Regions from separate parts of the Streptomyces sp. SID1328 genome, predicted to be linked through region 1. Evidence: riboswitches for the same ligand, from Rfam matches in the RefSeq annotation. Region 1 holds a riboswitch; the other holds the start of a gene.

The links. Region 1 has a riboswitch for cyclic di-AMP ahead of GT030_RS04195 (M23 family metallopeptidase). Riboswitches for the same ligand answer to the same signal wherever they lie in the genome.
Region 2: linked by a shared signal. The riboswitch ahead of GT030_RS07780 (transglycosylase family protein) and the one ahead of GT030_RS04195 (M23 family metallopeptidase) in region 1 are both predicted to bind cyclic di-AMP.

Annotation. Positions count from the first base shown of each region.
Region 1 covers NZ_WWKH01000136.1:1,914-5,308, forward strand. Annotated here, with positions in the region: gene GT030_RS04190 (GntR family transcriptional regulator) at 1-299, opposite strand, end outside; gene GT030_RS04195 (M23 family metallopeptidase) at 487-1,230, opposite strand; cyclic di-AMP (ydaO/yuaA leader) riboswitch at 1,243-1,395, opposite strand; gene GT030_RS04200 (pitrilysin family protein) at 1,619-3,007, opposite strand; gene GT030_RS04205 (pitrilysin family protein) at 3,004-3,395, opposite strand, start outside.
Region 2 covers NZ_WWKH01000267.1:1,340-4,734, forward strand. Annotated here, with positions in the region: gene GT030_RS07775 (transglycosylase family protein) at 77-1,102, shown strand; cyclic di-AMP (ydaO/yuaA leader) riboswitch at 1,297-1,475, shown strand; gene GT030_RS07780 (transglycosylase family protein) at 1,480-2,190, shown strand; gene eno (phosphopyruvate hydratase) at 2,528-3,395, shown strand, end outside.

The DNA.
Region 1 (3,395 bases):
TGGGCCTCGGTGCGCCGCTGGGCGGCCCGCGCGGCGCCGAGCGGCTCCAGCAGCAGGCGCATCTCCAGCAGGTCGGCGGCCTCCTGCTCGGTGGGCTCGGCCACGCAGGCGCCCGCGTGGCGCCGGGTCACCACGAAGCCCTCGGCCTCCAGCGTGCGCAGTGCCTCGCGGACGGGGACGCGGGAGACGCCGTAACGGCGGGCGAGGACCTCCTCGGTGAGCCGGCCGCCGCGCTCGTGGATTCCGGCGACGATGTCGTCCCGGATCGCCGTGCACACCGAGTGCGCCGGAATACGCATGACCCACCTCCGCCTTAATACCCGAGAAACGCCGACGACAGCGCTTGTCCCGTGACTCTATGGCAATGCGCGAGGATTTCCGACGGCCTACCGGAATCCATGGCTATTTTTTGGACAGCGCCCGGAGGAAAGCGCACAGCGAAAAGCCCCGGCCGGGTGGGCCGGGGCTTTCACGGGACCGGAGCGGTCAGACGTTCACGCCGTGCTTGCGGAGGTAGGCGACGGGGTCGACGTCGGACCCGTAGTCGGGGCCGGTACGGGCCTCGAAGTGCAGGTGCGGGCCGGTGACGTTGCCGGTGGCGCCGGACAGGGCGATCTGCTGGCCCGGAATGACGCGCTGGCCCACGCTGACACCGATGGACGACAGGTGGCCGTACTGGGTGTACATCCCGTCGGCCATCCGGATCACGATCTCGTTGCCGTACGCGCCGCCCCAGCCGGTGGAGACCACGGTGCCTGCGCCGGCCGCGTGGACCGCGGTGCCGCTGGCGGCGTGGAAGTCGATGCCGGTGTGGGAACCGGAGGACCACAGCGAACTGGAGGCCTGGTAGGCGGTGGAGACGTAGGAGCCGGTGATCGGCATGACGAAGGAGTTGAGGCGCTCGCGCTCGGCCTTGCGGGCGGCGCGCTCCTTGGCCTCGCGGGCCCGCTCGGCGGCGGCGCGCTCGGCGGCCTCCTCGGCGGCCTTGCGCTCGGCGGTCGCCTTCTGAGCGGTGGCCTGCGCGGCGATCTCGTCGGCGAGGGTGTCGCTGACGGCGATGACGGGGGTGAGGCCGGTGTTCTCGACGGAGTTGTCCGCGGCGAGCGCCGGGGAGGCCGCGAGGGTGCCGACGACACCGGTGGTGAGAGCCGCCACACCGGCCGCCGTTGCGGTGGTGCGCTTGACCCGGCCGGGCTTGCGGTGCTTCCCGGTGGCGCACATGAACGCCATGAGCAGGCTGTTCCTTTCCTTCCCTCTCGCCTACCGGGTTAGCTGACGGGTTCGGAGCAGGAAGGTCTCCTACGGCCGCCCTCGCTCGCGCGCGGGCGCCCGATTCACCCCAGGGACTGCGTGGGTCCCCGGCTCCCCCTGCGGGGGACTCGGCGATGGCTGTCCGGTGCCGCGGGCGCGGCGCACTGCCTGACGAACAGCCCGGAAGAAGCTAAAGGGGACGGGAGCGGATCTTCAAACGGGTCCGGGCTTTTGTAGTGCATCCCACACGTCAGAGGGGTAACCTCCGCCCCAATCCGGACATTTGTTGACCGCTGTTCGAGGGCGCTCCCGAACACAGCGGTGGGCCCTGACGACTTGCGCGCCGTCAGGACCCACTCGCGTGCGGCTACTCTGCCGAGACCACCTTGACCTCGCCGATGCCGAGCGCCTCGACGGGCTCCTTGATCTGGGCGGCGTCGCCGACGAGGACCGTGACCAGCCGGTCGGCTGGGAAGGCGTTCACCACGGCGGCCGTGGCCTCCACGGTGCCGGTGGCCGCGAGCGTGCGGTACAGCTCCGCCTGGAAGTCGTCCGGCAGGTGCTGCTCGACCTGGTCCGCAAGGGTGCCGGCTACGGCGGCGGCCGTCTCGTACTTCAGCGGGGCCACGCCGACGAGGTTCTGCACGGCCACGTCCCGCTCGGCGTCGGTCAGACCCTCGGCGGCCAGCGTGTGCAGCACCGTCCACAGGTCCGCGAGCGCCGGGCCCGTGTTCGGGGTGTCCACGGAGCCGCTGATGGCGAGCAGCGAGGCGCCGGTGCCGTCCGGGGCGGAGCGCAGTACCTGGCCGAAGGCGCGCACGCCGTAGGTGTAGCCCTTCTCCTCGCGCAGGACCCGGTCCAGGCGGGAGGTCAGGGTGCCGCCGAGGCAGTAGGTGCCGAGCACCTGCGCGGGCCACACGCGGTCGTGCCGGTCGGAGCCGATGCGGCCGATGAGGAGCTGCGTCTGCACGGCGCCGGGCCGGTCCACGATGACCACGCGGCCGGTGTCGTCGGCGGTCACGGGCGGCACCGGGCGGGCCTGGCCGGGCGTGCCGGACCAGGCGCCCAGGGTCTCGGCGAACAGCGCGTCGAGGTCGATGCCGTCGAGGTCGCCGACGACCACCGCGGTGGCGGTGGCGGGGCGGACATGACGGTCGTAGAAGGCACGGACGGCGTCCGCGTCGATCTTCTCGACGGTCTCCTCGGTGCCCTGACGCGGCCGGGACATGCGGACGGAGGCCGGGAACAGCTCCTTGGACAGCTCCTTCGCGGCGCGGCGGGCCGGGCTGGCCAGCTCGTGCGGGATCTCGTCCAGGCGGTTGCGGACCAGGCGCTCGACCTCGCTCTCCGCGAAGGCGGGGGCACGCAGGGCGTCCGCGAGCAGGGTGAGGCCCTTCTCCAGGCGGGAGGCGGGCACCTCCAGGCTGAGCCGGACGCCGGGGTGGTCGGCATGCGCGTCCAGCGTGGCGCCGGCCCGCTCCAGCTCGGCGGCGAACTCCTCGGCGGAGTCCTTGTCGGTGCCCTCGGAGAAGGCGCGCGCCATGATCGTGGCGACACCGTCGAGGCCGGCCGGCTCGGCGTCCAGGGGGGCGTCGAGCAGCACCTCCACGGCGACGACCTGCTGGCCGGGGCGGTGGCAGCGCAGCACGGTCAGGCCGTTGTCCAGCGTGGAGCGCTCCGGCGCCGGGAACGCCCACGGCTTGGCCTCGCCGGCCTGCGGCTGGGGGTGGAACTCCATGGGGGCGAGCTCGGTCACTTGGCCGTCTCCTCGTCGTCGTTGCCGGCCTCTACGGTGGCCTCGTGCTCCGGGTCGTCGGGCAGGTCGGCGTCCTCGACCGCCTCCGGGGACTTCGGCTCGTAGACGAGCACGGCGCGGTTGTCCGGGCGCAGGCGGGCCTTGGCGACCTCGCGGACCTCCTCCGGGGTCACCTCCAGGACACGCTGGACGGCTGTCAGGGCGAGCTGCGGGTCGCCGAACAGGACGGTGTACCGGCACAGTTCGTCGGCACGGCCCGCGACGGTGCCGAGCCGGTCCAGCCACTCGCGCTCCAGCTGGGCCTGGGCGCGCTCCATCTCCTCCGGGGTCGGGCCCTCCTCCGCGAAGCGGGCCAGCTCCTCGTCGATCGCGGCCTCGATGACCGGGA
Region 2 (3,395 bases), on a different contig from region 1:
GCGCTACGTTCACCCATCAGTGTGGCGCCGAGCACCACTCGCCACGCCGTACCGCTGTCGCACGAAAGGCAACTGCATGCTCTCCGGGAACGGTAGGCACCGTCGCCCCCGCCAGGCTCCGGCGCTCCTCGTCGCGGCCGGCGTGACCACGTCCGCCATCGCCATCCCGCTCCTCGGGGCGGCGAGCGCCAACGCGGCCGACGGCACCACCTGGGACAAGGTCGCCGAGTGCGAGAGCGGTGGCTCCTGGAGCGCCGACACCGGCAACGGTTACTACGGCGGCCTCCAGATATCCCAGGACGACTGGGACAAGTACGGCGGCACGCAGTACGCGGCCAGCGCCGACCAGGCCAGCCGTTCGCAGCAGATCTCGGTGGCCGAGAAGATCCTGGCCGACCAGGGCACCACCCACTGGGCCACCTGCGCCCTGCTCGCCGGACTGACCTCCAACTCGGGCTCGGTGGACGTCGACACGGGCGTGAGCGAGTCCCCGTCCGCCGGCCAGGGCGCCCCGGGCAAGGACGCCGGCAAGTCGAGCGAGACCCCTGAGACGGGTGCTTCGTCCGATGGTTCCGACTCGTCCGGACTGGGTAATTCCTCCCCGTCGTCCGACTCGTCCGACTCCTCCGCCAAGGAGACCGGCAAGCCGTCCCCGAGCGCGAGCGAGAAGGACGCCGCCGGCGACGCCCAGAAGGACACCGGGGCCTCCCGCTCCGACGCGTCCGCGCCCCCGGCCGCCGGGCACGGCTACCGGGACGGCGGTTCATCCTCCAGCGCCCCCGCGGCGGAGGACGACGAGTCGTGGGAGGACGGCGGCTCCTGGAGCCTCGTCGACACCGGCGACCTCGGCGGCGGCCGTCACCGCGGCGGCAGCGCCGACGAGAGTGTGACGGCAGGTCAGCACACGGCCGCCACGGGCCGCCACGCCACCGCCTCGCCGGGCACCTACACCGTCCGCGACGGTGACACCCTCGGCTCCATCGCCGACTCCCTCGACGTGGACGGCGGCTGGGAGGCTCTCTACTCCGCGAACAAGCAGGCCCTCGGCGCCGACCCGAACCATGTCGACCCGGGTCAGACCCTGAAAGTGCCGGGCGAATAGGACTGCGAATAGCGGCATTTGACGCCCCGCTATCCTCTTATATGTCCTATTTGGCGAAAGTGTGGGATGACTCTCAGAAGACCCGATCGTCTTTGAATTTCGCCGCGAGGCATGTCTACGGTCGGGACCGCTCGTCACCACGAGCCCCCGTGGCCGCAACGCCGAATCCTGCCAGCGGCCGTCGGGGACAACCGTCGCGTCAAGCGCCGTAGGCAGGAGCGGGGGACCCAAGGTAGGTGCCCGAACCGGTGTCTGACACCGGGACGGGCTTGGGGTGGAGCCACGCCTTCCGGAAGTACCGGGGAGGGGTGGCCGGGCAACTCAACCGGCCCGAACCCGACAGCTCACCTCGCAGGCGTCGGTGAGGGGATCGATCCATGCTGTTTTCCAGCAAGGGCAAGCACCGTCGCCCGTCCAAGACCGTCCGTGTCCTCGCGCTCGCCGGTGTCGCCGGCGCGGCCGTCGCGGGCCCGGTGATGGCGTCGGGCAGCGCCTCCGCCGCCACCGGTTCCGAGTGGGACGCCGTCGCCCAGTGCGAGTCGGGCGGCAACTGGTCCATCAACACCGGCAACGGTTACTACGGCGGGCTCCAGTTCTCCGCCTCCACCTGGGCCGCGTACGGCGGCACGCAGTACGCCGCCACCGCCGACAAGGCGAGCAAGGGACAGCAGATCACCGTCGCCGAGAAGGTGCTCTCCGCCCAGGGCAAGGGCGCCTGGCCGGTCTGCGGCACGGGTCTGTCCAGCGCGTCGTACGGCGGTTCCGCCGCCCCGGCGAGCCCGGCTCCGTCCACGGACACCAAGACGGAGGACAAGGCCGCGGCCGACACCTCCGGCCGCGCTGCCGACGACCAGGCCGCCTCCCGCTCCACCGAGCGTCCGGACGCGAGCAAGACCGTCACCACGCCGACCGGTGGCAAGGTCAAGAAGGGCGACGGCGAGTACAAGGTGGTCAAGGGCGACACGCTCAGCTCGATCGCCGCGAAGCACAAGGTCGAGGGCGGCTGGAAGAAGCTGTTCGACCTGAACAAGGACATCGTCGAGAAGGCCGACTTCATCTTCCCCGGCCAGATGCTCCACCTGAAGTAACCGCGACCCGCTCGGCGGCCCGGTCCCCGAACCGTCCGGCCCCCGAGCTTCCGGTCCCCTGACGGACCCCCCGCCCCGGTGCGCGTTCCCCCCGCGCGCCGGGGCGGTGCGCGTTCCGCGGCCGGCCCGTCCGGCGCACCGGCCCGCGCGGCGGGAACCTTTGCCCAGAACCCTTTGTTCCGGACGGGAACAATGGGTACCGTCTCCCTGTCCCACCCCGTCCACGAGGCGGTCGGTCGACGGCCGACGCCCCTGGGACGGTTAGGCTCTAGAGGCAAGGCATGCCATCCGGCGCACGCCCCGCACTCATCGCGTCACATCCATGAAGGAGATGCTCGTGCCGTCCATCGACGTCGTCGTAGCCCGGGAAATCCTGGACTCCCGAGGCAACCCCACGGTCGAGGTCGAGGTCGGCCTCGACGACGGCAGCACGGGTCGTGCCGCCGTCCCGTCCGGCGCCTCCACCGGTGCCTTCGAGGCCATCGAGCTGCGTGACGGTGACCCGAACCGCTACCAGGGCAAGGGTGTCGAGAAGGCCGTCCTCGCCGTCATCGAGCAGATCGGCCCGGAGCTCGTCGGCTACGACGCCACCGAGCAGCGCCTGATCGACCAGGCCATGTTCGACCTGGACGCCACCGACAACAAGGGCTCGCTCGGCGCCAACGCCATCCTCGGCGTCTCCCTCGCCGTGGCCCACGCCGCCTCCGAGGCCAGCGACCTGCCGCTCTTCCGCTACCTGGGCGGCCCCAACGCGCACCTGCTCCCGGTGCCGATGATGAACATCCTGAACGGCGGCTCGCACGCCGACTCCAATGTGGACATCCAGGAGTTCATGATCGCCCCGATCGGCGCGGAGTCCTTTTCCGAGGCGCTGCGCTGGGGCACCGAGGTCTACCACACCCTGAAGAAGGTCCTGAAGAGCAAGGGCCTGTCCACCGGGCTCGGCGACGAGGGCGGCTTCGCCCCGAACCTCGGCTCCAACCGCGAGGCCCTCGACCTCATCCTCGAGGCCATCAAGGAGGCCGGCTACGCCCCCGGCGAGCAGATCGCCCTCGCGCTCGACGTCGCCGCGTCCGAGTTCTACAAGGACGGCACGTACCTCTTCGAGGGCAAGGAGCGCTCCGCCGCCGAGATGACGGAGTACTACGAGGAGCTGGTGGCCGCCTACCCGCTGGTCTCCATCGAGGACCCGCTGTTCGAGGACG